3 regions of the Pseudomonas sp. P9_31 genome follow, and region 3 is predicted to be linked to each of the others. Evidence: predicted binding sites of a transcription regulator. Region 3 holds the regulator's gene; each other region holds the start of a gene.
The links. The regulator sigma-54, encoded in region 3, starts transcription at its own class of promoters, with help from an activator protein. The targets are predictions, from matches to a motif close to ANTGGCATNNANNTTGCTNT.

Region 1 (10,340 bases), 700 kb from region 3:
TGATGTCTTCGTGGGCCAGGTCGAACAGGCGCTTGAGGTTCGGCAGGACAAAGTACAACGGTTGCAGAATGTCGATGCGGTATGGCGTGCGCATGCATTCCAGCGGGTCGAAGGCCTGATGCTCAGGTGCGTCCGACAGGGAATAAACGGTTTCTTTCGGCGAGGACAAAATACCGCCGCCATAGATGCGCAGGCCTTGCGATGTGTCGACCAGGCCGAACTCGATGGTCATCCAGTACAGACGCGCCAGGTACACCCGTTCTTCCTTGGAAGCCTGTAGGCCGAGTTTGCCGTAGGTGTGGGTGAATTCGGCAAACCAGGGGTTGGTCAGCAGCGGACAGTGGCCAAAGATTTCGTGGAAAATGTCTGGCTCTTGCAGGTAATCCAGCTCTTCGCGGGTACGAATGAAGGTCGCCACCGGAAACTGTTTGCTCGCCAGTAATTCGAAAAAGGTCTGGAAGGGAATCAGTGCGGGGACTCGGGCAACCTGCCAGCCGGTGGTTTCACCGAGGACTTTGTTGATTTCACCGAGTTGCGGAATGCGGTCGTGGGGCAGACCGAGTTTTTCGATACCGTCCAGGTATTCCTGGCACGCACGGCCCTCGACCACTTTCAGCTGGCGAGTGATCAGCGTGTTCCACACCGCGTGTTCTTCGGCGGGGTAGTCGATAAAACCTTGCGCATCGGGCTCGCGAGCCACGTATTGCGTCTGCTTCATGCTGCTCTCCTGCTAGGGGATTCGTTCTTGTTGTGTGTACAGCTATGGACCTAGAAATACCCCAAGGTGTGCGGTGTTGCAGCAGGTGATTCCCGTTATGCGTAGGAAAAATCCGTGCTTTTTGTAAAGTATTCGTTACGGATTGGCCGCTATGGCGCAAGTATTGAGTTCTCAGGGTTTGAAATGCGCTCTACCTGTCACATAATCTTGACGACTAACTGAGCCACTCGGCAAAAAATGTCCGAGGGCACTGCGAATACCCCACAGGTTGTGCGCCAGGCATCAACCTCACTCACCGCTTTTTTGGGCCTTTATATGCGTATCAAAGTCCACTGCCAGAACCGCATCGGTATCCTGCGCGACATTCTCAACCTGCTGGTCGAGTACGGGATCAATGTCGCCCGTGGCGAAGTGGGCGGTGAACATGGCAATGCGATCTATCTGCACTGCCCGAACCTGATCAATATTCAGTTCCAGGCGTTGCGCCCGAAGTTCGAGGCGATTGGCGGGGTATTCGGCGTCAAGCGCGTAGGGCTGATGCCCAGCGAGCGTCGGCACATGGAGCTCAATGCCTTGCTCGGTGCCCTGGAGTTTCCGGTGCTGTCGATCGACATGGGCGGCTCCATCGTCGCGGCCAACCGTGCGGCGGCGCAGTTGCTCGGGGTGCGGGTGGATGAGGTGCCGGGGATTCCGCTGTCGCGGTACGCCGAGGACTTCGATTTGCCGGAGCTGGTGCGCGCCAACAAGTCACGGATCAACGGCTTGCGGGTGAAGGTCAAGGGGGATGTGTTTCTCGCCGACATCGCGCCGTTGCAATCGGAACATGACGAAAGCGAGGCCATGGCCGGCGCGGTGTTGACGTTGCACCGGGCGGACCGGGTGGGCGAGCGCATCTATAACGTGCGCAAGCAGGAATTGCGCGGGTTCGACAGCATTTTCCAAAGCTCGAAAGTGATGGCGGCGGTGGTTCGCGAAGCGCGACGCATGGCACCGCTGGATGCGCCGCTGTTGATAGAGGGCGAAACCGGCACCGGCAAAGAGTTGTTGGCGCGGGCCTGTCACTTGGCGAGCCCGCGTGGGCAATCACCGCTGATGGCGCTCAACTGCGCCGGTCTGCCGGAGTCCATGGCCGAAACCGAACTGTTCGGCTACGGCCCTGGTGCCTTCGAAGGAGCGCGGGCCGAAGGCAAGCTCGGGCTGTTGGAGCTGACGGCGGGCGGTACGTTGTTTCTCGATGGCGTCGGCGAAATGAGCCCGCGCTTGCAGGTGAAATTGCTGCGCTTTCTGCAGGACGGTTGCTTCCGTCGTGTCGGCAGCGATGAAGAGGTTTATCTGGATGTGCGGGTGATCTGCGCGACTCAAGTGGACTTGTCCGAGCTGTGTGCTCGCGGTGAGTTTCGCCAGGATTTGTATCACCGCTTGAACGTGCTCTCGTTGCACATTCCGCCGTTGCGCGAATGCCTCGACGGATTGGCGCCGTTGGTGGAGCATTTCCTCGATCAGGCCAGTCGGCAGATCGGTTGCCCGTTGCCGAAACTGGCCCCGGCGGCGATGGAGCGGCTCAGTCACTATCACTGGCCGGGCAATGTGCGGCAGTTGGAGAACGTGCTGTTTCAGGCGGTTTCCCTGTGCGAGGGCGGGACAGTCAAAGCCGAGCACATTCGTCTTCCGGATTACGGTGTGCGTCAGCCCCTTGGCGATTTCTCCCTCGAGGGCGGGTTGGACGAGATTGTCGGGCGCTTCGAGAAAGCCGTGCTGGAGCGCTTGTATTCCGAGCATCCGAGCAGTCGGCAATTGGGCAAGCGGCTGGGGGTTTCCCATACGACCATTGCCAATAAGTTGCGTGAGTATGAAGTCGGCAAAGAGCCCGGCTAGCCTGCCTTTGTAGCAGCTGCCGAGCCTGCGAGGCTGCTGCTACAGGTCGATGCTTGCCGTAAGCGGCATAACACCGCCGGTTTTTCGTCTTCGATACATTCCCCCCATCCCCTCTGAAACCCTCAAGTCCCTTGTTTGCCGGGCCCTGCGCCGCCAGAAAAAAGTTGGTCTGCAAATTGCTTATGGCTCAGCAGTACAGCGGTGGGCGGCAAACGTCCGGCATGCAGAGGAAAGAGTGTGGACAAGTACCTTTATGTGGCAATGACCGGCGCCAGCCAGAATGCACTGGCGCAGAAGGCTCATGCCAACAACCTGGCGAACATCTCTACCAACGGTTTTCAGAAGGACCTGGAACAGGCCCGTTCGATGCCGGTGTTTGGTGACAGCTTTCCGGCGCGCGCGTTTGCCATGAGCGAACGTCCGGCCACCGACTTCTCTGCGGGCACGCTGGTGGAAACCGGTCGCGACCTCGATGTCGCGGTGCAAGGCAACGGCTGGATCGCCGTGCAGAACCCCGATGGCGGTGAAAGCTACGTGCGCACCGGCAGTCTGAACGTTGACGCCCTGGGCGTGCTGCGCGCCGGTAACGGTATGCCGGTGATGGGCAATGGCGGGCCGATTGCCGTGCCGCCCGAGCAGCAAGTCGAAGTCGGCGAAGACGGCACCATCAGCATCCGTGCGATGGGCGAAGGCCCGCGGGTGATGGCCGAAGTCGACCGCATCAAGCTGGTCAACCCGGACTTCAAGAACATGACCAAAGGCCTGGACGGTTCGATCCACACCCAGGACGGCAAGCCGGCGCAAGCCGATGCCAACGTCAAGCTGGTGTCCGGGTTCCTTGAGTCGAGCAACGTCAATGCCGTGGAAGAAATGACCTCGGTGCTGGCGCTGGCCAAGCAGTTCGAGCTGCACATCAAGATGATGAACACCGCCAAAGACGATGACCAGGCCATGGCTCGGGTCTTGCAGATCAGCTAATTATCAGAACGTCGCGCCGTAAAACAGGCGCACGAGGAGAATCGAATGCTTCCGGCTCTATGGGTTGCCAAAACAGGTCTGTCCGCCCAGGACACCAACCTCACCACCATTTCCAACAACCTGGCCAACGTATCGACCACGGGTTTCAAACGTGACCGCGCCGAGTTCCAGGATTTGCTGTATCAGATCAAGCGCCAGCCAGGCGCCCAGTCGACCCAGGACAGCGAATTGCCGTCGGGTCTGCAAGTGGGTACTGGTGTGCGCATCGTCGGTACCCAGAAAAACTTCACCGCCGGCAGCCTGCAAACCACCGAGCAGCCGTTGGACATGGCCATCGACGGTCGTGGTTTCTTCCAGATCCTGCAGCCCGATGGCACCACGTCCTACACCCGTGACGGTACCTTCCACCTGGACTCCAACGGCCAGATCGTCAACGCCAGCGGCTTCGCCCTGGAACCGGCCATTGTCATTCCGAACAACGCCCAGACGTTCACCGTTGGCCGTGACGGCACCGTGTCCATCACCGTTGCCGGCAACCCGGCCGCCCAAGTGATCGGCAACCTGCAAACCGCTGACTTCATCAACCCGGCCGGTCTGCAAGCGGTGGGTAACAACCTGTTCCAGGAAACCGCTGCCAGCGGCGCGCCGCAAGTCGGTACCCCGGGCCTGGCCGGTTTCGGCACCACGCTGCAGAACACCCTGGAAACGTCCAACGTCAGCACCGTTGAAGAGATGGTCAACATGATCACCACTCAGCGCGCCTACGAGATGAACTCCAAGGTGATCTCCACCGCCGACCAGATGCTCTCGTTCGTAACGCAGAATCTGTAATCAAGTCTATGAGGCGGCCATGAGGTCGCCTGCAACACCGTGAGGTAGGGTCATGAATCGCTTCGTATCTGTTCTGGCACTGAGTGGGGTCGCCGCGCTGGCGGGGTGCGTCGGTCCGACGCCAAAGCCCAATGACCCTTACTACGCCCCGGTGTTGCCGCGCACGCCGCTGCCGGCTGCCGCCAATAACGGCTCGATCTACCAGGCCGGTTTCGAACAGAACCTGTACAGCGACCGCAAGGCGTTCCGGGTCGGTGACATCATCACCATCACCCTGAACGAGCGCACCCAGGCGAGCAAGAACGCCAACTCTCAGGTCGACAAGACCAGCAAGGCCAGCATCGGTCTGTCCTCGCTGTTTGGTACGGTGCCCAGCGTGAACAACCCGTTAGACACTGGTGATCTCAGTCTGAACGCCGGCTACAGCGGCGATCGCGCGACCAAGGGTGACAGTAAAGCCGGGCAGGGCAACAGCCTGACCGGTTCGATCACCGTGACTGTCGCCGACGTGTTGCCCAACGGCATCATCGCCGTGCGCGGCGAGAAGTGGCTGACCCTCAATACCGGTGATGAGCTGGTGCGGATTGCCGGCCTCGTTCGCGCCGATGACATCGCCACCGACAACACCGTGTCGTCGACTCGCGTTGCCGATGCGCGCATCACCTATTCGGGCACCGGCGCGTTTGCCGATGCGAGTCAGCCAGGCTGGTTCGACCGTTTCTTCCTCAGCCCGCTGTTCCCTTTCTAGGTGGCTTTCCAGTTGAGCATGTTGAACTTCAAACACCTGATGGTGGGTGCCCTGTTGCTGACGGCGGCCTTCGATGCACAAGCCGAGCGGCTGAAGGACATCGCCAGTATTTCCGGCGTGCGTTCCAACCAATTGATCGGCTACGGCCTGGTGGTCGGGCTTAACGGCACCGGTGACCAGACGACCCAGACCCCGTTCACCCTGCAGACCTTCAACAACATGCTCTCGCAGTTCGGCATCAAGGTACCGGCAGGTTCCGGTAACGTGCAGCTGAAGAACGTTGCGGCGGTATCGATCAGCGCCGACTTGCCGGCGTTCGCCAAGCCAGGTCAGCAGATAGATATCACCGTGGCGTCCATCGGTAACTCCAAGAGCCTGCGCGGCGGCACCTTGCTGTTGACGCCGCTCAAAGGTATCGACGGCAACGTCTACGCCGTCGCTCAGGGCAACCTGGTGGTCGGCGGTTTCGATGCCGAGGGTCGTGACGGTTCCAAGATCACCGTCAACGTTCCGTCGGCCGGCCGCATCCCTGGCGGTGCGTCGGTCGAACGTGCCGTGCCGAGCGGTTTCAATCAGGGCAACACCCTGACCCTGAACCTCAACCGTTCGGACTTCACCACCGCCAAGCGCATCGTCGACAAGATCAACGACATGCTCGGCCCAGGCGTCGCTCAGGCCATCGACGGTGGCTCGATCCGCGTGACCGCGCCACTCGATCCGAGCCAGCGGGTCGACTATTTGTCGATCCTCGAAAACCTCGAAGTCGATCCGGGTCAGGCGGTGGCGAAAGTCATCATCAACTCGCGCACCGGCACCATCGTGATCGGCCAGAACGTCAAGGTTTCGCCGGCCGCTGTGACCCACGGCAGCCTGACCGTGACCATTACCGAAGACCCGATCGTCAGCCAGCCCGGCCCTCTGTCCAACGGGCAGACGGCGGTCGTGCCGCGCTCGCGGGTCAACGCTCAGCAAGAAGCCAAGCCGATGTTCAAGTTCGGCCCGGGCACCACCCTCGACGAGATCGTCCGTGCGGTGAACCAGGTCGGCGCGGCACCGGGTGACTTGATGGCGATCCTCGAAGCGCTGAAACAGGCTGGCGCGTTGCAAGCCGACTTGATCGTGATCTGAGGACGGCGATCATGGATATGCGCAAAAGCGGTCTGGTCAGCAGCAGCGATTCGGGTTCCTACTCGGACCTGAATCGCCTGAACCAGCTCAAGGTTGGCGACAAGAACAGCGATGCGAACATGCGCAAGGTGGCGCAGGAATTCGAGTCGCTGTTCCTTGGTGAAATGCTCAAGTCCATGCGCTCGGCCACCGAAGCGCTGGGCCAGGACAACCCGCTCAATACGCCGGCGGCCAAGCAGTACCAGGAAATGTACGACCAGCAGTTGGCCGTTTCCCTGTCCCGCGAGGGCGGCGGTATTGGCCTGGCGGACGTGCTGATGCGCCAGATGTCGAAGAACAAACCGATGGCGCCGGGGGAGGCCGCGGCAGCGTCTGCCGCCAAGCAGGCCGCCGCGCAAGCTGCCGTGGAAACGCCGATTGCCGCCGGTACGGTCGCCACCAACGGGCCGCTGTCGCGCCTCAATGGCGAGCGCCCGCTGTGGGCTTCGCGTTCGGTGAAGGCGCCAGCCAGTGCGGGCGAGGGCACTCACCGCAATGACATGGCGCTGATCAATCAGCGGCGTCTGGCATTGCCACCGAAACTGGCCGACCGTTTGCTCGCCGGGCTGGTGCCATCTGCATCGGTATCGACATCGACCGCGGCGACGACCGCCACCGCAGCGCAGAACAAAATCCAGGTGCCGCCGAGCACCACGACCGGTTCCGGCTCTCTGTACAACGGCGATTGGCTGGCTTCGCAAACGGACACGACATCCAGCGGGCGTCTGCAGATTTATGGTCGTGCCATGGCTCAAATCCCACTGGCACCGGCGAAGAAAGCCTTCAGCTCCGCCGACGAATTCGTCAACACCATGCTGCCAATGGCCAAAGAGGCTGCCGACCGTATCGGCGTCGATCCGCGTTACCTGGTGGCTCAGGCTGCCCTGGAAACCGGTTGGGGCAAATCGGTCATGCGCGCCCAGGATGGCAGCAGTAGCCACAACCTGTTCGGCATCAAGGCCAGCAGTAACTGGAAGGGCGATTCGGCGCGGGCGATCACCAGCGAATTCAGAAATGGCCAGATGGTCAAGGAGACGGCCGAGTTCCGTTCCTACGCCTCTTACAAGGACAGCTTCCATGACCTTGTGACGCTGCTGCAAAGCAATAATCGCTATCAAGATGTGCTGAAGGCGGCCGATAACCCAGAACAGTATGTACGCGAGTTGCAAAAAGCCGGGTATGCAACCGACCCGGATTACGCAAGCAAGATTTCGCAGATAGCCAAGCAGATGACGAGTTACCAAAACTACGCTGCGGCGGGCGCTTCCACCACGCCTTTATAGGCACAAGGTATAAGGTTTGAACCATGAGTTTGCTCAATATCGGGATGTCGGGTTTATCCGCTGGCCAAAGCGCGTTGATGGTTACCGGTAACAACATTGCCAACGCCGACACCGCAGGCTACTCGCGTCAGCAAACCGTGCAGGGCAGCAAGGCCTCGAATCAGTTCGGCAATGTCTACATCGGCACGGGTACGACCCTGGCCGATGTGCGTCGGGTGTACAACAGCTACCTCGATACGCAACTGCAAACCACCACCTCGCTCAACAGCGACTCGGCAGCCTACGCCGGGCAGATCAGCCCGCTCGATGCGTTGCTGTCGGACAGCGGCACCGGCCTCAACGGCGCTCTGACCAAGTTCTTCGCCTCGGTACAGAACGTCAACGCCAAACCGGGCGATGATGCTTCCCGCCAACTGCTGCTCAGCGATGCGCAAGCCCTGAGCAACCGTTTCAACTCGATCTCCAGCCAGTTGACCACGCAGAACGCGAACATCAACGGCAACCTGGCGGACATGGCCGATCAGGTCAACAAACTGGCGGCCACCGTGGCCCAGTTGAACCAGAAGATCTCCGAAGTTTCCAACGCCGGCGGCCAGCCCAACGACTTGCTCGACGCGCGCAACGAGACCGTGCGCCAGTTGTCCACCTTCACCGGTGCGCAAGTGCTCGAGCGTGACGGTAACCTCGACATTTACCTGGGCAGCGGTCAGCCGCTGGTCATGGGCAGCACCGCCAGCAAGCTGGAAGTGGTGCCGAGCAAAGACGATCCGTCGCGTTCGGCCATTCAGCTCAATCGCGGTTCGAGCACCATCGATATCACCTCGGTGATGACCGGTGGCGAGATGGGCGGCTTACTGCGTTATCGCAGCACTGTGCTGGACCCGGCCATGAATGAGCTGGGGCGTGTGGCGCTGGTCGTCGCCGATCAGATGAACACCGTCCAGGCCCAGGGCATCGACAAGAACGGTGACTTCGGTTCGAACCTGTTCAACAGCATCAACAGTGCCGCGCAAATGGCTCAGCGCAGCGTTGCCACGGTCGGCAACAGCGCCGGCTCAGGCAACTTCGATGTGAGCATCGAGGACAGCGGCAAGCTGACCATCAACGATTACAAGGTCACCTTCACCAGCGCTACCAACTACACCGTGCAGCGTCTGCCTGAAGGCACCGCCATGGGCGCGTACAGCACGCTGACCACGCCGCCACCGGTGATCGATGGTTTCTCCATGACACTTTCCGGTGGTACCGCAGCCGCCGGCGACACGTTCAAGATTACCCCGACCCGCAACGCGGCGACCAACATCAAGACCGAAATGACCGACTCCAAACGTCTGGCCATCGCGGCACCGTTGGGCGCAGCCATTGCGGCGGGCGGCAGCGGCACACTGACGATTCCGGCCAGCGGTCAACCGACCCTGACCACCAAGTTCGATATCTACGACACGGCGACCACCACCACGATCCAGAACGGCCTGAAGACGTCGACGCCGGTCAAAGTCGTATTCGGTGCGGCCGGTGGTACGACTCAGACTTACCAAATGCTCGATGCCCAAGGCAACTCGCTCAGCAGCGGCACCATCGTGCCGGGCCAGAACAATACGCTGAGCCTGACCATTCCACTGGTCGACGCTACCGGTGCCGCGATCAATGATCCGGGCCCGCCCATCGTGCAGCGCACTGTGTCGTTTGACATGACCATTGCGGGTTCACCGGGTACCTCGACGGCGATCAACGTGACGCTCAACCAACCGGGCAGCCTGGATAACCGCAACGGTACTGTATTGGCCAACTTGCAGACCAAGCAGGCCGTGGATACCGGTTCGGCCAGCAATGGTATTTCCCTGAGCGACGCCTACGGCAAACTGGTCTCGGGCGTCGGCGCCAAGGCCGCGCAAGGCAAGCTCGACAGTGCTGCGACCACTGCCATCCTGGCCAACGCCAAGGGCGCTCGCGATTCGCTGTCGGGTGTCGACCTCGATGAGGAAACCGGCAACCTGGTCAAGTACCAGCAGTACTACACCGCGTCTTCGCAGATCATCAAGGCTGCGCAGGAAATCTTCAGCACACTGATCAACAGTCTTTAAGGAGTCGTAGCCCATGCGCATTTCTACCGCCCAGTTTTACGAGTCCTCTGCTGCCAACTATCAGAAGAATTTTTCCAAGGTGGTCAAGAGCAGCGAAGAGGCCAGCAGCCTGGTTCGCATCAATACCGCTGCCGACGATCCGGTCGGTGCCTCGCGCCTGCTGCAATTGGATCAGCAGAGTTCGATGCTGAGCCAGTTCAATACCAACATCACTACCATCAAGGGCACTCTGGGGCAAACAGAGGCGGTGATGGACAGTATCAATAACGTGCTGCAGCGTGCCAAAGAACTGGCCGTGGGGGCAGGCAACGCGTCCTATACCGATGCTGACCGCAAAGCCAATGCCGACGAGTTGGGGCAGATCGAAGATCAGTTGCTGAGCCTGATGAACACCAAAGACGAAAACGGTAAATATATCTTTGCCGGTTCCAAGGGCGACACCGTCCCGTTTTCGCGCAACAGCGACGGCACCTACAGCTACAACGGCGATCAGGTCACGCTGGATTTGCCGGTCGGCGATACCATGTCGATGGCCACTAACAGCACGGGCTGGGAGGTGTTCCAGCAGGCAGTCAATACCAGCCGCAGCCTGACCACAATGACTTCACCTGCAGTGGACGATGGGCGGGTGACGTTGTCCAACGGACAGGTATCGG
Region 2 (10,340 bases), 1.0 Mb from region 3:
ACCGCCGGTGCTGTGCGGGCGATCTGGAAGGAGCTGGGCGGCAGCATCCAGGGCCAGGACCGTCTGGCACCGACGCCGAGCAGCGCCAAAGTGCTGGCCCGAGCCTACTCGCCAGACCTGGCGGAAATCATTCGCGACATCAACAAATACAGTAACAACACCATGGCTCAGCAGTTGTTCCTGAGCCTGGGCCAGAAGTTCCGCACTGACGCCGACGGTGACGACGCCAAGGCGGCCCAGCGTGTGGTGCGCCAGTGGCTGGCGCAGAAAGGCATCACCGCACCGCACCTGGTGATGGAAAACGGCTCCGGCCTGTCCCGCGCCGAGCGAGTGAGCGCCCGTGAAATGGCCGCGATGCTGCAAGCCGCCTGGCACAGCCCGTATGCCGCCGAGTTCATCAGCTCAATGCCGATTGCCGGCACCGACGGCACCATGCGTAAACGCCTGAAGACCACTGCGATGCGCGGTGAAGCCCACGTCAAGACCGGCACCCTGAATACCGTGCGCGCCATCTCCGGCTTCAGCCGTGACATCAATGGCAATACCTGGGCGGTGGTGGCGATCCTCAACGACAAGGCACCGTTTGGCGCCTCCTCGGTGCTGGATCAGGTACTACTGGACCTGTATCGCCAGCCGAAACTGCCGACCACGGCTTCGGTGTTGTAACAGGATCGTCCAGACACTGGAGATCAAATGTGGGAGCGGGCTTGCTCGCTCCCACATTGATTGGGGTGCATACAACCCGGGTTAGCTCATCTGCCCCTCAACCCGATCCCGGCCCGCCTGCTTCGCCGCATAAACCCCCGAATCCGCCCGCAACAGCAACGCATCCGCGCCCTCTCCGGCCTTCCAGCTGGCAATCCCGAAACTCGCGGTGACGATCCCGACCTCGTCGATCGGCGCACTGCGCAACCCTTGCCACAACTCCACGGCTAATACATGAGCCCGTATGCCGTCGATATCTGGACAGAGCACCATGAACTCTTCGCCCCCCAGGCGGCAGAACACATCGGTGCGTCGCAGGCGACCGCCAATGCGCTGACACACCGCCTGCAACACACGATCGCCCACGGCATGACCGTGCTGGTCATTGATGCGCTTGAAGTGATCGATGTCGAGCATGATCACCGACAACTCGCCCCCACCACGCTCGACTCGAGCCATTTCGGTGGTCAGGCGCTCCTGGAAGTAGCGGCGGTTATGAATCCCGGTCAGGGAGTCGGTCACTGACAGTGCGCGCAATTCCTCTTCCACGCGCTTCAGGTCAGAGATGTCGGAAATGTAGCCATGCCACAGCACGCCACCACCGGGCAGTTCCTCCGGAGTCGCTTCGCCGCGGACCCAGCGCAGGCCACGCTCGGGCAACTGCACGCGGTACTCTTCACGCCAGGGGCTGAGGGTATCAGCCGAGGCCAGGATCGAAGCGCGGACCCGACGTGCGTCCTGAGGATGAATCCGCGCGAACACCGCTTCGGCATTGCGCAGCAGCACATCCGGCTCGAGTTCATAGATATCGCGCATACCGTCGCTGGCGTAGATCACGCTGAAGCGCCCATCGAATTCCATCTTGAACTGGTAAATCCCGCCGGGCACATGGGCGCTGAGCTTCTTCAACAACAGGTCCCGTGCCGCCAGGGCCTCGTGGACGCGCTTGCGTTCGGTGATGTCGATACAGATCGCGAGGTGCCCGACCCACAAGCCTTGCTCGTCGAGAACCGGGGTCGCCAGCATGTTCACCGTCAAATGGCTGCCGTCGCCGCGGACCAGCGTCCACTCCCGGGCTTCGTGACCGCCCTCTTCCCCGCCTTCGACCAGCATCGCCTGACACGTCGGGATCGGCTTGCCATAGCGCGCGCTCAACTCCGCCGACCGCGCCTCGAGTTCCCGGGGCAGGTGCAGGTTTTCCAGGGTCATGTGGCCCACGGCCTGTGCACTGGAGTAACCGAGCATGTGCTCTGCACCGGCGTTGAAGGTGCTGATGATCCCACGCAGGTCGGTGGCGATGATTGCCACCTGAGTTGCGGCATTCAGCACACCGCGTAACTGGCCATGAGTGCCGCGCAACTCTTGCTCCCGGGAGCGTAGTTCCTGGGTCCGCTGTTCCACCACCTGCAGCGCCCGTTGGCGCTGGCTGACCAACACATAGAGCAACACAGTGAGCAGCAGACTGAGCAAACCGCCGAGCACCACCAGGCTGGTCACCGAAGAATGGTTGGCTTGCAGGAACGCGATGCTGGGCCGCATATCCACTTGATATTCGTGGTCCGCCAGACGCAGCAATCGCGTGGAGGACAAGTCACTGGCCCCTGCCGTGTTGCTCGACTCGTACAACACTTCGTGCCGATCATCGGTGGATAAGTCGAGGATGCCCACCGAGAGAAAGTCATGATCGTCTTCCGGCAGCCCATCCGCCAGCAGCTGGCGCATGCTGATCACCGCCATGACATATCCGTCGGATACGGCGCTCGGGGTTTTCTGACGGTTGACCGGCGCCACCAGCAACACGCCTCGCGAATAGGCGGGCTCGATGCCTGCCAGATGCAACGGTTGCGACACGGCCATGCTGCCATTGCGATCGGCCCGTTCCAGGGTCGAACGACGCAGGGGCTGGGCCAGCAGGTCGTAACCCAGCTGCGTGGGCAGTCGGCTCTGGGTTTGGGTATAGAGCACCGGCACGTACTCGCCCCGCTCGCCGGCCTGTTGCAACTGGCCGTCGGCGTTGAGTTCGCGAAAGGTAAAATCGTTGAAGCCTTCTTCACGCACGGCGCGCTCAAGCATTGGCCGTTCGGTGCCGGAAACCCGCGGTGCCCAAGAGTAGGCCTGGGTGCGACGCAAAAGAGGTTTGGCGTACCCGTCGAACTCCTCGCGGGACACCGACTCGGAATTGGCGAAGAACCGCCGCAGGCCGTCGAGGCGCTGCTCCTGATCTTCGAAACGCTCTTCGATACGGCTGTAACGTTCACTGGCGAGCAACTGGAAACGTTGCCGCAATTGCTGGTGAAACTGATTGAGTGTCGCCCAAGCCAGCAAACCCGTGAGAATCCCGCCCACGAGCAATACCAGCAGTGCGACCAGCCAGGCCGAAACATCTTCGCGGATAAAACCCAGGATCTTGGGGCGCACGGCGTGCAACGACATAGAGACAGCTCAAAACGCCAGGTGCCGGAAAAGCCCATTGGCCGTGGGATGAGTTATAGCTATTAGCCACTAATTTGACCAGCACTGAAAGAACCCAAGAGCCTTTAAAAATCAAGGCTCTGTGGATCCAATCGTGCTCAAGTGTCAGCGAGCCGTGATTTTCCAGGCACGGTGGATCTTGCCATTACGGGCGAAATCCGGATCGATGGTCTGGGTGGTGATTTCTTCAACGGCATAACGCTCGGTGAGGTTTTCCTCAAGCGCGAACTTGCGGAAGTTGTTGGAGAAGTACAACACCCCGCCCGGCGCGAGCCGCGCCATGGCCAGGTCGATCAACTGCACCTGGTCACGCTGAACGTCGAAGATCCCTTCCATGCGCTTGGAGTTGGAGAAGGTCGGCGGGTCGATGAAGATCAGGTCGTACTCTTCACGGCAAGCATCGAGCCAGGCCATCACATCGCCCTGCTCCAGACGGTTCTTGTCGGAGAAACCGTTCAGCGACAGGTTGCGCCGCGCCCAGTCCAGGTAGGTTTTCGACAGGTCGACGCTGGTGGTGCTGCGCGCGCCGCCCTTGGCCGCATGCACGCTGGCGGTCGCGGTGTAGCAATACAGGTTGAGGAAGCGCTTGCCGGCCGCCTCTTTCTGAATTCGCATGCGCATCGGCCGGTGGTCGAGGAACAGCCCGGTGTCGAGGTAGTCGGTGAGGTTCACCAGCAGCCTCACGCCGCCTTCATTGACTTCGTTGAACTTGCCCTGAGCGCTCTGGCGTTCGTACTGCTTGGTGCCGCTCTGACGCTCACGACGTTTGACCACCACGCGGCTCTTGTCGATGTTCAACGCTTGCGGGATTGCCGCCAGGGCATCGAACATCCGCGCCGAGGCTTTTTCCGGGTCGATGGATTTCGGCGCGGCGTATTCCTGAACGTGGACCCAGTCGTGATACAGGTCGATGGCCATGGAATATTCCGGCATGTCGGCATCGTAAACGCGGTAGCAGTCGATGCCTTCACGCTTGACCCACTTGCCCAGCGCCTTGACGTTCTTTTGCAGACGGTTGGCAAACATCTGCCCGCCTTCGCTCAGGCGTGGCTGCTCGACCACCACCGGTGCCGGTTTGATCGGGTTGCCGTTCTTGTTGTACTTCTCGTACTTGCCCGGCGCTTCGATGTTCGACGGTGCATCGGACTCAGCCTGTTCACGCTCGATCTGGCGCTGTTCCGGGGTGCGGCGCTCGCCGGTGACGAACTGGTCCGGCGTGACCTTGATCAGCAGCAACTTGCACGGCAAGGCGCCGTTCCAGAACGAATACTGCTTGTGGCTGCGGATGCCCATGCGCTTGCCCAGGTCCGGGGCGCCAGTGAACACCGCTGCTTCCCAGTTCAGGCAGGCCTGACGCAGACGCTCGCCGAGGTTCTGATAGAGGTAAAGCAGGCTCGCCTCGTCGCCCAGACGCTCACCGTACGGAGGGTTGCAGATCACCAGGCCTTTCTGGTTCTGGTCCGGGCGCGGCTCGAAAGTCGCCACTTCGCCCTGGTAGATCTTGATCCACTCGCTCAGACCGGCACGTTCCACGTTGTTGCGGCCCGGTTGAATCAGCCGTGGGTCGGCTTCGTAACCGCGAATCCACAGCGGTGGCTTGGCCAGGCCGGCCGCGGCGCGTTCGGTGGCTTCTTCGTGGAGCTTTTTCCACAGCGCCGGCACGTGACCGAGCCAGGCGGTGAAGCCCCATTGCTCGCGACGCAGGTTCGGCGCCATGTCGGCGGCGATCATGGCGGCTTCTACCAGGAACGTGCCGACACCGCACATCGGGTCAGCCAACGCGCCGCCATCGGCGGCAATCCGTGGCCAGCCGGAACGGATCAGAATCGCCGCCGCGAGGTTTTCCTTCAGCGGCGCCGCGCCTTGCTGCAAGCGGTAACCACGCTGGTGCAGGCTGTGACCGGACAGGTCAAGCGAGAGGATCGCTTCGCCACGGTCCAGACGCAGGTGAATGCGCAGGTCCGGGTTGAGCTTGTCGATGGACGGGCGATCACCTTGTGGAGTGCGCAGTTTGTCGACGATGGCGTCCTTGACCTTCAAGGCGCCGAAATGGGTGTTATCAATGCCCGAACCGTGACCGCTGAATTCGACAGCCAGGGTGCCATCATTGAGCATGTGGTCTTGCCACTCGATGTCCAGCACGCCGTGGTAGAGGTCTTCGGCGTCTTTCATCGGGAAGCGCTTGAGCACCAGCAGCACCCGGTTCGCCAGACGCGACCACAGGCACAGGCGATAAGCGGTTTCCATGGTGGCCATGCCGCGCACAGCCGAGGTGTGCTCGCGTGCGTCTTCAAGGCCAAGCCCGACGGCTTCCTCGATGAGCAGGCCTTCAAGGCCTTTGGGGCAAGTGAGGAAGAGTTCGAAACGATCGGACATGGTAATTCCAGAGCCTTTAGCTAAGTGAACCGGCAACGCATTGCCGATCCGGTTTTCAATCAGGCGCTTTTCTAAAAGAGCGCCCGCGTGGCACGAAGGTGTGCCGTCCCACCCTGACTGCTCGGGTTAAAAGAGCTTAGATGCCAGGGCAGATAAAAAAGTTGATGCAACAAAATGTCATAAGTCGACCCTTCGTCGAATAGTCCCCAAGAGCAACGGGTGTCATTCTCGTTAAAGGCCCAACCCCATCACCCTGCGCAGGGCCGATCATACCGGGGTTTGGCCAATAAACACGGGACAAATATCGTGTTACTTATGGCCATACCATCTTTATGGTTACGTTCTTATGACAAAACGATCATTCCCTCGATGTGACGCATTGGTTAGAACTCAACTCAGGTTGACGTCGCAACGGCGTCAACACCTTGGCTCGCGACGCCGGCAGCGAGCCACCAACGGCAGAGTTTTTCTGCCTGACCTCGATTGAGGTCGACGCGATACATACAGTCAACAAGTGAGGGAAACACCCTATGAGAAGACTTAAGCGTGATCCGTTGGAAAGAGCATTTTTGCGCGGATATCAATATGGCGTTGGTGGTAAATCCCGTGAGCTTTGCCCTTTTACTCTACCGTCGGTACGCCAAGCCTGGATCAATGGCTGGCGAGAAGGACGCGGCGACAATTGGGACGGTATGACCGGCACTGCGGGAATCCACAGACTCAACGAACTTCACGCCGTCGGCTAATACAGGGCACACACTCCGACACGACAATCTGATTACGTAACGACTTAACCACGCACGTCCCATCCGGACGGCGGGCTTCGGCCCAGGGGCTCCTTCGAGGAGCCCTTTTTTATGCCTGCCAGAAACTCAATCTCGAGCTGCAAACACATTATCTGTGGGAGCGCAGGGCGGCGATGGCATCCACCGATTCACGAATCAGCGCCGGGCCTTTATAGATAAAGCCGGAGTAGATCTGCACCAGGCTCGCACCCGCAGCGATTTTTTCAGCCGCGTGATGGCCTTCGGTAATGCCGCCCACGGCGATGATCGGCAAGCGACCGGCCAGTTCCGCGGCCAGCACCTTCACGGTGTGGGTGCTCTTGTCGCGAACCGGCGCACCGGACAACCCGCCCGCCTCATCACCATGTTCCAAGCCTTCGACGCCGACGCGGCTCAGGGTGGTATTGGTGGCGATCACGGCGTCCATCCCGGTTTCGATCAATGCCTGGGCGACTTGAACGGTTTCTTCATCGGTCATGTCCGGCGCGATCTTGATCGCCAGCGGAACATGCTTGCCGTGGCACTGGGCAAGTTCCGCCCGGCGCGTGGCCAGGTCGGCGAGCAATTGCTTGAGCGAGTCGCCGAATTGCAGGCTGCGCAGGCCCGGGGTGTTCGGTGAGCTGACGTTGACCGTCACGTAGCTGGCGTGGGCGTAGACCTTGTCCAGGCAGATCAGGTAATCGTCGACCGCACGTTCAACCGGAGTATCGAAGTTCTTGCCGATGTTGATGCCCAACACGCCCTTGTACTTGGCCGCCGCCACGCGAGCGAGCAAGTGATCGACGCCGAGGTTGTTGAAACCCATGCGGTTGATGATCGCCTCGGCTTGCGGCAAGCGGAAAATCCGTGGTTTCGGGTTGCCCGGTTGCGGGCGCGGGGTAATGGTGCCGATTTCGACGAAACCGAAACCCAATTGGGCAAACCCGTCGATTGCCGCGCCGTTCTTGTCCAGACCGGCCGCCAGCCCCACCGGGTTCGGAAACTCCAGGCCCATGACCGTCACCGGCAGTTTCGCCGGTGCCTTGCACAGCAAGCCGTTGAGGCCCAAACGCCCGCCCGCGCCGATCAGGTCCAGGGACAGATCGTGGGAGGTTTCCGGGGAAAGTTTGAACAGCAGCTGACGGGCCAGGGTGTACATGGGCAGGCTTGACTCGGTTGGCGATGAGAGGCGGCGATTATAGCCGTGCATCGGCTCCACAGGCGAGGCACGCGACAAAATCAGCCAGCGATGGCATATGCCTTGCACCGTTACAGGCATCAGCACTCATGCCAACGACGGAATGAGTGGAAGGACAATGGCGTCGTCACCCGGCTTTGCTCACGCAAGGGCCTTGGGACGACGCTTTTTTTTGGAAGGTGCGAAATCGATGAACGAACCATCAGCTGGCCCACTGGCCTGGGTCAACGGCAGCGATGCCCCGGAAAAAACCGAAATCAACCTCGGCTTCATGGCCCTGAGCGACTGCGCCTCAGTGGTGGTCGCCGCCACCCAGGGCTTCGCCCAACCCTATGGCCTGACCCTGAACCTCAAGCGCCAGTCGTCGTGGGCCAACCTGCGGGACAAACTGGTCAGCGGCGAACTCGACGCCGCCCACAGCCTGTACGGCCTGATCTACGCCGTGCACCTGGGCATCGGCGGCGTAGCGTCCACCGACATGGCCGTGCTCATGGGCCTGAACCAGAACGGCCAGAGCATCAACCTCTCCCACGGCTTGCAGGCCCTGGGCGTGACCAGTCCTGAAGCACTGGATCGGCACGTGCACCAAAGTCGCCCAAAACTGACCTTCGCCCAGACATTTCCCACGGGCACCCACGCCATGTGGCTGTATTACTGGTTGGCGAGCCAGGGCATTCATCCGTTGCAGGATGTCGACAGCGTGGTGGTGCCGCCGCCGCAAATGGTCGCGCACCTGCAAGCCGGGCGCATTGACGGCTTCTGCGTCGGTGAGCCATGGGCCGCCAGCGCAGTGCAGCAGAACCTCGGGTTTACGATGGCCACCACCCAGACCCTCTGGCCCGATCACCCGGAAAAAGTCCTCGGCTGCACCCGCGCCTTCGTCGAACAATACCCCAACACCGCCCGGGCCTTGGTGATGGCGATCCTCGAAGCGAGCCGGTTCATCGAAGCCAGCCGCGAAAATCGCTGCAGCACCGCGCAACTGTTGAGCGCCCCTGAATACCTGGATGCCCCGTTCGACTGCATCGAACCACGCTTGCTCGGTGACTACGCAGACGGTTTGGGCAATCGCTGGCAAGACCCGCACGCGATGCGTTTCCATGGCGGTGGCGAGGTCAACCTGCCGTATTTGTCCGACGGCATGTGGTTCATGACCCAGTTCCGTCGCTGGGGGTTGCTGCGTGACGACCCGGATTACCTCGGCGTGGCCCGTCAGGTCCAGCAACTAGACTTATACCGTGAGGCCGCCACCGCTATCGGTGTGCCCGCCCGGAGTCAGGAAATGCGCAGCAGTCAACTGATCGACGGCAAAGTCTGGGACGGCTCGGACCCGGCCGGCTATGCCCGCAGCTTCACGCTGCACGCCATGAGCGACAGCGCTCCCCTTCTCGCCAGCCGCTGACAGGAGCCTGCGAATATGTTGCGTATCCTGCTGATCAACGACACCGCGAAGAAAGTCGGACGCCTGAAAGCGGCCCTGATCGAGGCCGGGTTCGAGGTCATCGATGAATCCGGCTTGACCATTGACCTGCCCGCGCGCGTCGAAACGGTGCGCCCGGACGTAATCCTGATCGATACCGAGTCACCGAGCCGCGACGTGATGGAGCAAGTGGTGCTGGTCACCCGCGACCAACCACGGCCGATCGTGATGTTTACCGACGAGCACGACCCCGGCGTGATGCGCCAGGCGATCAAGTCTGGCGTCAGTGCCTACATCGTCGAAGGCATTCACGCACAACGCTTGCAGCCGATTCTCGACGTGGCCATGGCGCGCTTTGAAAGCGACCAGGCCCTGCGGGCGCAACTGCACGCCCGCGACCAGCAACTGGCCGAGCGCAAGCGCATCGAGCTGGCCAAGGGGCTGCTGATGAAGATGAAGGACTGCAACGAAGAAGAGGCCTACACCCTGATGCGCCGCCAGGCCATGAGCCGCCAGCAGAAGCTGATACAGGTGGCGGAGCAGATCATTGCCATGAGTGAGTTGCTTGGCTGAAGCCTTACCTCTGTGGCGAGGGAGCTTGCTCCCGCTGGGCTGCGAAGCGGCCCCAAAACCAGCCAACCCGGTAAATCAAACACAACACGGGGGCAGGATTTACGACTGCTTCGCAGCCGAGCGGGAGCAAGCTCCCTCGCCACAACGACCTCTATAGCCACAACCACCGATTGTTGGCACAAATCTCGCTAAGTAAATCACTGCAAGGTAACCAACGGCGGTTGCCCCACCTACGACAAAGACGTCGCTCACCTCATTCGCCCCCTGGCGGATCGGGTAGCGGCGTTTTTCCGTTTTGGCCCCAGAGACCGGGGCTGGTGGTGCGGCCGTTGCGGCGCCCCACCTGCAAGCTCATGACTCCTTCTTGATACGCCTGACAGCTGAGGTGCGCGATGAATTCAAGCTTCTGGAAATCCGGCCATACCCCGACTCTGTTCGCGGCCTTCCTCTATTTCGATCTGAGTTTCATGGTCTGGTACCTGCTCGGCCCTTTGGCGGTGCAGATCGCCGCTGACCTGCACCTGACCACCCAACAGCGCGGGCTGGTAGTGGCCACGCCGATTCTGGCCGGGGCCGTATTGCGCTTTGCGATGGGCATGCTGGCTGATCGCCTGTCGCCAAAAACCGCCGGAATCATCGGCCAGGTGATCGTCATCTGCGCCCTGTTCGTCGCCTGGAAAGTCGGCATTCACAGCTACGAGCAGGCGCTGCTGCTGGGCCTGTTCCTCGGCATGGCCGGTGCGTCCTTCGCCGTCGCCCTGCCGTTGGCCTCGCAATGGTATCCTCCGCAGCACCAAGGCAAAGCCATGGGCATCGCCGGTGCCGGTAACTC
Region 3 (10,340 bases):
GCGGAAGTCAACCTCAATGTAAGCGTCGAACACGAAGCCTGCCCGTTGAATCTGGCACCCACCTCATCGACCACCGCTGCGCTGGTCATGGGTGACGCCCTCGCCGTTGCCTTGCTTGAAGCTCGCGGTTTTACCGCTGAAGATTTCGCTTTTTCCCACCCGGGTGGCGCCCTTGGCCGCCGCTTGTTACTGAAAGTGGAAAACGTCATGCATGCCGGCGCCGAGTTACCGCAAGTGGTGTGCGGTACGCTGCTCAAGGATGCCTTGATGGAAATGACCCGCAAGGGGCTGGGCATGACCGTCGTACTGAACACCGATGGAAAGCTCGCCGGGATCTTCACTGATGGCGATCTGCGCCGCACTCTGGACCGCACCATTGATATCCACAGTACGACCATTGACGAAGTGATGACTGCCCACGGCAAGACCGCCCGCGCCGAGATGCTCGCCGCCGAGGCGTTGAAAATCATGGAAGACCACAAGATCAACGCGCTGGTAGTGGTCGACAGCGAAGACCGCCCGGTCGGCGCCTTGAACATGCACGACTTGCTGCGTGCGGGAGTAATGTAATGAGCACGGACCTGCTGCAACGCGGCAAACAGATCAAACTGGCGGTATTCGACGTCGACGGCGTGCTGACCGACGGGCGCCTGTACTTCCTCGAAGACGGTAGCGAATTCAAGACCTTCAACACCCTCGACGGCCAGGGCATCAAGATGTTGATGGCCGCCGGCGTGCAGACCGCTATCATCAGCGGTCGCAAGACGCCGGTGGTCGAGCGGCGAGCGAAGAACCTCGGCATTCCACATCTGTTCCAGGGCCGGGAAGACAAACTGGTGGTGCTCGACGGGCTTCTTGCCCAGCTCAACCTAAGCTATGAACAAGTGGCCTACCTCGGCGACGACCTGCCAGACCTGCCGGTGATTCGCCGTGTTGGCCTGGGCATGGCGGTGGCCAACGCTGCCAGCTTCGTGCGCGAACATGCCCATGGCATCACCCAGGCCCGTGGTGGCGAAGGCGCCGCTCGTGAATTCTGCGAATTGATCCTGCGCGCCCAAGGCCATCTCGATGCGGCCAACGCCGCATACCTGTGAGCCCATCATGCTGAGCAAAAAGATTCGCAACATTCTGATATTCGGTTGCATCGCAGCGCTGTTCGCTGCGGTCGGCTACTGGAACATCAGCCCGGAACGCTTCCTCGACAAGCCGGTGGCGCCTGTCGATGAAGCGGCGATCGACTATTACGCGATCCACGCCCACAGCGTGCAGTACTTGCCGGACGGCAAATTGCAGTACGAAATGACGTCCGACAAGGTCGAACACCTGAAAGCGACCGAAGTGACGTTGCTGACCAATCCTGACCTGAACATGTTTCGCGGCACCGAGTTCCCCTGGCACGTCCAGAGCGAGCGCGGCGAAGTCAACCCGGACGGCACTCAGGTCGAGCTGATTGACTCGGTACGTATCACGCGCTTCGACGAAAAAAACCGCAAAACCCTGATTACCAGCACCCGTATGACCGTGTTCCCGCAGCAGCAATATGCGCAGACCGATCAACCCGTTAGAATCGACGGCGCCGGCGGTGTATCGACAGGCAACGGAATGAAAGCGTACTTGAAAGAGAGCAGGATACACCTGCTATCGAACGTAAGAGGACAGTATGAGGCTCGTTAAAACTCTCCCTATTTTGCTCAGTCTGGGCGCAGCACTGGGAAGCGTGAGCGCCTGGGCTCTGCCGAACGATCAAGAGCAGCCTATCCGCATTCAGGCCGACGACGCCCAACTGGACGACAAGAATGGCGTTGCCACCTATAAAGGTGACGTGATCATCACCCAGGGCTCGATGAAGGTCACCGGCAACACCGTGACCATCACCCGCACCCCGACCGGCGACATCGACGTGGTGACTTCGGTGGGCAACCTCGCCTACTTCGAGCAACTCCAGACCCAGGGCGACACCAAGCCTGTTCAGGGTTGGGGTGTGACTATCCAGTACCACGCTTCGCAGAACCGCGTCGTGCTGATCGATCGCGCGAAAGTCATCGATAAGGACAACAACACCACTCAGGGCGAGAAAATCGTCTACGACACGGTCAAGAAGCTTGCGAGCGCCGGCCGCGCCACCGGCAACAAGGTCACCGAGCAGCGTCCGCGCATCGATATGGTGATCCAGCCGAAGAAGAAAACCGACGAGCAGAAGGCCCAGTAATGGCAACTCTGAAAGCTCAGCATCTGGCCAAGAGCTACAAGAGCCGCCAGGTCGTGCGTGACGTCAGCCTGTCCATCGACAGTGGTCAGATTGTCGGCCTGCTTGGCCCCAACGGCGCCGGCAAGACGACTTGCTTCTACATGATCGTCGGCCTGGTACAGGCCGACCAGGGCCGCGTACTGATCGACGACCTGGACGTCAGCCACCAGCCTATGCATGGCCGTGCGAAGGCCGGTATCGGCTATCTTCCGCAAGAAGCGTCGATCTTCCGCAAGCTTTCGGTGGCCGACAACATCATGGCCATCCTCGAAACCCGCAAGGAACTCGACAAGGCCGGTCGCCGCAAAGAGCTGGAAAGCCTGCTGCAGGAATTCCACATCCACCACATCCGCGACAACCTCGGCATGAGCCTGTCCGGTGGTGAACGCCGCCGTGTGGAAATCGCCCGGGCATTGGCCACCAACCCGAAATTCATCCTCCTCGACGAACCCTTCGCCGGCGTGGACCCGATTTCGGTCGGCGACATCAAGCAGATCATCCATCACCTCAAGGCCAAAGGCATTGGCGTACTGATCACGGACCACAACGTCCGTGAAACCCTGGATATCTGCGAAACCGCCTACATCGTCAACGATGGTCAGCTGATCGCTGAAGGTGACTCCGCCACCATCCTGGCCAACCAACTGGTCAAGGAAGTGTATCTGGGCCACGAGTTCCGCCTGTAAGCACTGAGGTGTCTGGCTGATTGTCCGAGCGCTTGTCTCGATAAAAATCAATAGGTTTTTATTGTTACAGCGCTCTAGGCAAACGCTGCAGTTTCGGGCATATAATTTGCTTAAGTTTGGCGCTTCGGCGCCCTGTAGTGGATGGCGCATGTGCGCCGGCGAATAAGGTGTTAAGCCCCTGCCATGAAACCATCGCTAGTCTTGAGAATGGGCCAGCAGCTGACGATGACACCGCAGCTGCAACAGGCCATCCGCCTGCTCCAATTGTCGACCCTGGACCTGCAACAGGAAATCCAGGAGGCCCTGGAGTCCAATCCGATGCTCGAACGCCAGGAAGAAGGCGACGACTTCGATAACGCCGATCCCTTGGCCGACAAAGCCGAACAGCAACCCAACGCTGACATTCAGGAACCCTCCTATCAGGAAACCGCCCCGACGGTGGATAACCTCGAGGAAGGCGACTGGAACGAGCGCATTCCCAACGAACTGCCCGTCGACACGGCCTGGGAAGACGTCTACCAGACCAGCGCCAGCAGCCTGCCGAGCAACGATGACGACGAGTGGGATTTCACCACCCGCACATCGGCCGGTGAAAGCCTGCAAAGCCATTTGCTCTGGCAACTGAACCTGGCACCGATGTCCGACACCGATCGCCTCATCGCCGTAACCCTGATCGACTGCATCAACAATCAGGGCTACCTGGACGAAACCCTCGAGGAAATCCTCGAAGCCTTCGATCCGGAACTGGATATCGAACTGGACGAAATCGAAGCCGTCCTGCACCGCATCCAGCAATTCGAACCCGCCGGCATCGGCGCCCGCAACCTCGGCGAATGCCTGCTGCTGCAACTGCGCCAACTGCCCGCCAAGACCCCTTGGCTGGCCGAGGCCAAGCGCCTGGTCACCGATTACATCGACCTGCTCGGCAGCCGCGACTACAGCCAGCTGATGCGCCGCATGAAGCTTAAGGAAGATGAACTGCGCCAGGTGATCGAACTGGTCCAGAGCCTCAACCCGCGCCCGGGCTCGCAAATCGAGTCCACCGAAGCCGAATACGTCGTTCCCGACGTGATCGTGCGCAAGGACAACGAGCGCTGGCTGGTGGAGCTGAACCAGGAATCGGTACCACGCCTGCGGGTCAACGCCCAATACGCCGGTTTCGTGCGCCGCGCCGACACCAGCGCCGACAACACCTTCATGCGTAATCAGTTGCAGGAAGCTCGCTGGTTCATCAAGAGCCTGCAAAGCCGCAACGAAACCCTGATGAAAGTAGCCACCCAGATCGTCGAGCATCAACGCGGCTTTCTGGAGTACGGCGATGAAGCCATGAAGCCGTTGGTGCTGCATGACATCGCCGAAGCGGTGGGCATGCACGAATCGACGATTTCACGGGTGACCACGCAAAAATTCATGCATACCCCACGGGGCATCTATGAACTGAAATACTTTTTCTCCAGCCACGTCAGTACCTCCGAAGGCGGTGAATGCTCGTCCACAGCGATCCGCGCGATCATCAAAAAACTGGTTGCCGCGGAAAATCAGAAAAAGCCGTTGAGTGACAGCAAGATCGCTGGTTTACTGGAGGCACAAGGCATTCAGGTAGCCCGTCGCACCGTCGCCAAGTACCGCGAATCCCTGGGGATCGCGCCTTCCAGCGAACGGAAGCGGTTGATGTAGCCGCCGGGCTCGCCACAGCGTTCCAGTGGCAGGTATTTCTGCCTGCCGCTTTATGCACTGGCAACGAAGGAGAAGCTGTATGCAAGTCAACATCAGTGGACACCAACTGGAAGTGACCGAACCTCTGCGCACCTACATCGGCGAAAAACTCGACCGATTAGAGAGGCATTTCGACAAGATCACCAACGTGCAAATCACGCTGAACGTCGAAAAGCTGCTGCAAAAGATCGAAGCCACGCTGCATATCCCCGGCGGAGAAGTGGTCGCCAATGCCGAGCATACGGACATGTATGCCGCCATCGACCTGTTGACCGACAAGCTGGATCGCCAACTCAAAAAGCATAAGGAAAAGACCCAGAGCCTCCTCCAGGGCGCAACCGGTCGTTAACACCCCCAATCCATGATCCGACTTGAAAACATCCTGACCCCCGGCCGTTCCCAGGTGAACGTGCCGGGCGGCAGTAAAAAGAAAGCCCTCGAGCAAATTGCCAACCTGATCGCCCGGGAAGTGCCGGATCTGGAGATGCAAGATGTCTTCGAGGCTCTTGTTGCCCGTGAAAAACTCGGTTCCACCGGTTTTGGCAACGGCATCGCCATCCCCCACTGCCGCCTCAAGGGCTGCGAATCGCCCATCAGTGCCTTGATGCACCTGGATGCACCCATCGATTTCGACGCCATCGACGGCGCCCCGGTTGACCTGCTGTTCGTGCTGCTGGTCCCGGAAGCCGCCACCGATGCACACCTGGAATTGCTGCGCCAGATCGCCAGCATGCTTGACCGCAAGGAAGTGCGCGAAAAACTGCGCAGCGCCCCGAGCAACGAAGCCTTGTATCAGGTTGTCCTGGACGAGCAAAACGGTCACTAATCATGCGCTTGATCATTGTCAGCGGCCGCTCCGGCTCAGGTAAAAGCACCGCCCTCGATGTTCTCGAGGACAACGGCTATTACTGCATCGACAACCTGCCGGCCGGCCTGCTACCGGAACTGGCCGAGCGTGCGCTGATTCACACCGAACTGGCACAACCGCTGGTGGCCGTGTCCATCGATGCGCGTAACTTGCCAAGCCACCTGTCACGGTTTCCCGAACTGTTGGAAGAGGTCCGCAGCCGGCATATCCAGTGCGATGTGCTGTATCTGGACGCCGACGAAGAAACCCTGCTCAAACGCTTCTCGGAAACACGCCGTCGTCACCCGCTCAGCAGCGCCAATCGCTCGCTGGCGGAGGCGATAGAGGACGAAACCAATCTGCTGGGGCCTATCGCCGATCTGGCCGACCTCAAGGTCAACACCACCAATCTGAACCTGTATCAGCTGCGCGATACCATCAAGCTGCGCTTGCTGAATCAGCCGGAGCCCGGCACTGCATTCCTGGTGGAGTCTTTCGGGTTCAAGCGTGGCATGCCGGTGGACGCCGATCTGGTGTTCGACGTGCGCTGCCTGCCCAACCCTTACTGGAAGCCGGAGCTGCGCGCGCAGTCCGGGCTCGATCAACCGGTGGCCGAGTACCTGGCGGCACAGCCGGACGTCGAAGAGATGTTCCAGGACATTTCCTCGTACCTGCTCAAGTGGCTGCCCCGCTTTGCCGCCAGCAACCGCGCCTATGTCACCATTGCCATTGGTTGCACCGGCGGGCATCACCGCTCTGTCTACCTGACCGAACGTCTGGGTCAGGTCCTGCAACAATCCCTGAAGAACGTCCAGGTTCGCCACCGCGACCTCAGCTAAAGGATTCACATCGCGATGCCTGCTCTGGAAATTGAAATCATCAACAAGCTGGGACTGCATGCCCGCGCGTCTGCAAAATTCGTTGGGGTGGCCGGTCAGTTCCCGTGCCAGATCAGGGCCGGCCGCACTCCGGAGTCGATGGTCGACGGCAAAAGCATCATGGCCATGATGATGCTGGCCGCTGGCAAGGGCACTAAAATCCACCTGAGTACCGAAGGCGAACAGGAACAGGAAGCGCTGGATGCATTGGTGGCGCTGATCAACAACTTCTTTGACGAAGGCGAATGAACATCAAAAGATCGCAGCCTTCGGCAGCTCCTACATGGGATTGCGGACACCTGTAGGCGCTGCCGAAGGCTGCGATCTTTTTTCTCAAGCGAGCGCTGTATCCATCACCATCATCAAGCAAAACCCGATCAGCAGCCCGAGGCTGGCCAGTTTGTCGTGACCATGGCGTCGCGACTCGGGAATGACTTCGTGAGTCACCACCAACAGCATCGCCCCGGCTGCCAGCGCCAAGCCCAAAGGCAACAGCAGTTCAGCCAGGCTCACCAGCCAGGCGCACAGCAGTGCAAAGACCGGCTCGACCACCCCTGACGCGGCACCGATCAGGAATGCCTTGATCCGCGACATCCCTGCTCCGGCCAACACCAACGCGATCACCAGCCCTTCGGGTACATCCTGCAAGGCGATGCCCATGGCCAGGCTATCGGCGTCAGGCATGCCACCACCGGCCGAGACGCCGACTGCCATGCCTTCGGGAATGTTGTGGGCGATGATGGCAAATACAAACAACCAGACTCGCGGTGGAATCAACGGCCGCTCCAGCGTCCCCACATGCATTTCAGGCGTGGCGCCAGACACCTTGCGATCCACCAGAAACAGCCCGAATGCGCCCAACATAATGCCGAAGCTGATCAGACCACTGGCCGCCCAAGGCGTCAGCCCGAGGTTTTCGGCCGCCGCAATGCCTGGCACGATCAGCGAAAACGCCGTCGCCGCGAGCATCACTCCGGCCCCGAAACCCAGTAGCGTGTCGCTGACAGCCTGAGGCATCCGCCGAATCACCAGCACCGGCACCGCACCCAAGGCTGTGCCCAAGGCGCAAATGGCCCCGCCTTGCAGGGCGCGCAACAGTTTCGGTTCGAGGTCCAGCCACATCAGCCCCTGGGCCACCAATAACGTCATGCCTGCCAGCAGCAACAGCGATCCCAGTGCGTAACGAAACATCCGCCCGCTTCCGATCGCCAGTGTTTCAGTGCCCATAGTCAGCCTTGAATTGTTTTAAGCCAGTGCAGCCTGATAGCGCGCAGCGACTTCGGGCCAATTGATCACGTTGTAGAACGCATTGATGTATTCCGGACGGCGGTTCTGATAGCGCAGGTAATAAGCGTGCTCCCAGACATCCAGGCCGAGAATTGGCGTATTGCCGTTCATCAGCGGGCTGTCCTGGTTGCCGCTGCTTTCAACGACCAACGTCTTTTGCGGCGTCACGCTCAACCAGGCCCAACCGCTACCGAAACGGGTCAACGCAGCTTTGGTGAAGGCTTCCTTGAAGCTGCCGAGACCACCCAGTTGCTCGTCGATCGCCTTGGCCAGCGCACCTTCAGGCTGGCCGCCGCCGTTGGGCGCCATGACTTCCCAAAACAGTGAATGGTTGGCATGCCCACCGCCCTGATTGATCACCGCCGCACGGAGTTTTTCCGGCAATTGCTGGACAGCCGCCACCAGTTTTTCCACGGGCCATTCGGCGAATTCGGTGCCTTCGACTGCAGCGTTGAGGTTATTGATGTAGGTCTGGTGGTGTTTGGTGTAGTGAATTTCCATCGTCTGCGCATCGATGTGCGGTTCCAGGGCGTCGTAGGCGTACGGCAAGGCAGGCAAGGTAAAAGCCATTTCAATGAATTCCATGTTGTAGGGGTGCAGGCTGATGCGCGGGCGACGTCTTGGTGTGCAGCAATCGCTGAGTGCGCGGATACTCGCCGTGCTCGCTGATGAAATTCAGCAGTTCGACATAGGTTTTGCTGCTCTGGCGCAGCGCGGCTTCACGCAAGGCCGGTGACAGCCGTGGGTCCTGCATGGTCTGCAACAGCCGTTGATGGATTGCGCACAGGTACTCGACGCTCTCCTCGGGCTGGTTCAGACGCAAGTGCAGGTCTGCCAGGTTGTGGTGAGAAATCACGCAGGCCGCCACCGCTTCGTCGGCATCCGCCCAGCGCTCGAACAACACCTGGGCCAAGGCCAATGCCTGTAAGTAAGCCTCGCGGGCATCGACCAGTTCGCCCAGCATGAAACAGCGATTTGCTCTTTCGATCATGCGTTTCCAGTGCTCCATGGTGAGCCTCCAAAGCGCTAGCAGTGATTACACGCCACCTGCGGTGAGCTTTTCCGGATCAAGCAAAACCTCAAGCTGGCTGCGTGTCAGGTCGGTGTGTTCCAAGGCGACATCGATCACCGGCCGCCCCTGCTGATAAGCCTTCTTGGCAATTTCAGCAGCTTTTTGGTAACCAATGATCGGGTTGAGTGCGGTGACCAGAATCGGGTTGCGCGACAGCGTTTCCTTGAGCCGGGCCTCGTTGACCTTGAAGCTGGCAATGGCCTTGTCGCCCAGCAGACGACTGGCGTTGGCCAGCAATTCGATACTGCTCAGCAGGTTCTGGGCGATGATCGGCAGCATGACGTTCAATTCGAAATTGCCCGACTGACCGGCGACAGTGATGACCGTGTCGTTGCCAATCACCTGAGCGGCGACCATCGCGGTGGCCTCCGGGATTACCGGGTTGACCTTACCGGGCATGATCGATGAGCCCGGCTGCAAAGCTTCGAGTTCGATTTCACCGAGGCCGGCCAACGGGCCGGAATTCATCCAGCGCAGGTCGTTGGCGATTTTCATCAGGGAAACCGCCGTGGCCTTGAGCTGCCCGGAAACGCTGACCGCCGTGTCCTGCGAGCCAATCAGCGCAAACAGGTCCTTGCCCGGTGTGAACTGCACCTGAGTCAGTTGACTGAGCTGCTGACTGAAACGCGCCGCAAACTCTGGATGGGCATTGATCCCGGTGCCCACTGCAGTGCCGCCCTGGGCCAGGGATTGCAGGCTCGGCAGCAGATCCTGCAAGTGACCGACATTGGCCTTGAGCTGTTGCGCCCAACCGTTGAGCACCTGGCTCATGCGCACCGGCATGGCGTCCATCAAATGGGTACGCCCGGTTTTGACGAACGGATGAACCTGCCCGGCCTTGCGCTCGATCACCTGCACCAGATGCACCAGCGCCGGCAGCAATTGCTCATGCAAGGTCAATGCGGCGCTGACGTGAATGGTGGTCGGGATGATGTCGTTGCTGCTCTGGCCGCAATTGACGTGATCATTGGGATTCACCGGCTCGCCCAACAAACGACTGGCCAGGGTGGCGATCACTTCGTTGGCGTTCATGTTGGAACTGGTGCCGGAACCGGTCTGGAAGATATCGACCGGGAAGTGCTGCATGAAGTCACCTTCGAGCAGGCCTTGAGCGGCGTCGACGATGGCTTTGCCCTGGGATTCGCTGATCTGCTTGAGCTCGACGTTGGCTCGGGCAGCGGCGGCCTTGGCCAGGATCAGCGCCCGGATGAATTGCACGGGCATCGGCTTGCCACTGATCGGGAAGTTATCCACCGCGCGTTGGGTTTGCGCGCCATACAAAGCATCAATCGGGACCTGTAGCTCGCCCATGCTGTCACGTTCGATACGAGTGTTATTCATCAGGAAATCCTTGCACCAGTTCTATGAGAGGGATGGAGGGTTGCAACTCGCAGGTCGCCAGTTGCCAGGCATAGCTCCGCCAGCGCTTGAGGCGGCATTTGCAGAGTGATTGCCGTTCGAGATCACGCAGCGGTCGCCAGGCCTGGTCGAGACACAGGCTGCGCCAGTGCCAGGGCAGCGCGACGTCGGCAGCCGTGTCGAGCAATAAACGCAAGGAGGTTTCGGCGATGGTCCAGGGTGAGGTCGCCGTGCAACAAGCCAGGTA

Region 1: a site for sigma-54 is predicted at 2,757-2,776, ahead of QMK51_RS20640 (flagellar basal body rod protein FlgF). Genes of this name have one in related genera too.
Region 2: a site for sigma-54 is predicted at 7,566-7,585, ahead of QMK51_RS19090 (CmpA/NrtA family ABC transporter substrate-binding protein). Genes of this name have one in related genera too.

Annotation. Positions count from the first base shown of each region.
Region 1 covers NZ_CP125375.1:4,589,402-4,599,741, reverse strand. The annotation lists gene phhA (phenylalanine 4-monooxygenase) at 1-718, opposite strand, end outside; gene QMK51_RS20645 (sigma-54-dependent transcriptional regulator) at 1,034-2,593, shown strand; gene QMK51_RS20640 (flagellar basal body rod protein FlgF) at 2,831-3,571, shown strand; gene flgG (flagellar basal-body rod protein FlgG) at 3,617-4,402, shown strand; gene flgH (flagellar basal body L-ring protein FlgH) at 4,455-5,150, shown strand; gene QMK51_RS20625 (flagellar basal body P-ring protein FlgI) at 5,169-6,278, shown strand; gene flgJ (flagellar assembly peptidoglycan hydrolase FlgJ) at 6,290-7,600, shown strand; gene flgK (flagellar hook-associated protein FlgK) at 7,624-9,684, shown strand; gene QMK51_RS20610 (flagellar hook-associated protein 3) at 9,698-10,340, shown strand, end outside.
Region 2 covers NZ_CP125375.1:4,276,447-4,286,786, forward strand. The annotation lists gene dacB (D-alanyl-D-alanine carboxypeptidase/D-alanyl-D-alanine-endopeptidase) at 1-666, shown strand, start outside; gene QMK51_RS19070 (diguanylate cyclase) at 748-3,138, opposite strand; gene rlmKL (bifunctional 23S rRNA (guanine(2069)-N(7))-methyltransferase RlmK/23S rRNA (guanine(2445)-N(2))-methyltransferase RlmL) at 3,283-5,553, opposite strand; gene rmf (ribosome modulation factor) at 6,084-6,299, shown strand; gene QMK51_RS19085 (quinone-dependent dihydroorotate dehydrogenase) at 6,448-7,476, opposite strand; gene QMK51_RS19090 (CmpA/NrtA family ABC transporter substrate-binding protein) at 7,706-8,917, shown strand; gene QMK51_RS19095 (ANTAR domain-containing response regulator) at 8,933-9,508, shown strand; gene QMK51_RS19100 (nitrate/nitrite transporter) at 9,901-10,340, shown strand, end outside.
Region 3 covers NZ_CP125375.1:5,287,033-5,297,372, forward strand. The annotation lists gene QMK51_RS23990 (KpsF/GutQ family sugar-phosphate isomerase) at 1-570, shown strand, start outside; gene QMK51_RS23995 (KdsC family phosphatase) at 570-1,094, shown strand; gene lptC (LPS export ABC transporter periplasmic protein LptC) at 1,102-1,674, shown strand; gene lptA (lipopolysaccharide transport periplasmic protein LptA) at 1,661-2,209, shown strand; gene lptB (LPS export ABC transporter ATP-binding protein) at 2,209-2,934, shown strand; gene QMK51_RS24015 (RNA polymerase factor sigma-54) at 3,118-4,611, shown strand; gene hpf (ribosome hibernation-promoting factor, HPF/YfiA family) at 4,691-4,999, shown strand; gene ptsN (PTS IIA-like nitrogen regulatory protein PtsN) at 5,012-5,476, shown strand; gene rapZ (RNase adapter RapZ) at 5,479-6,336, shown strand; gene QMK51_RS24035 (HPr family phosphocarrier protein) at 6,352-6,624, shown strand; gene QMK51_RS24040 (ZIP family metal transporter) at 6,709-7,602, opposite strand; gene QMK51_RS24045 (superoxide dismutase) at 7,621-8,232, opposite strand; gene QMK51_RS24050 (hypothetical protein) at 8,234-8,671, opposite strand; gene QMK51_RS24055 (class II fumarate hydratase) at 8,699-10,075, opposite strand; gene QMK51_RS24060 (FagA protein) at 10,068-10,340, opposite strand, start outside.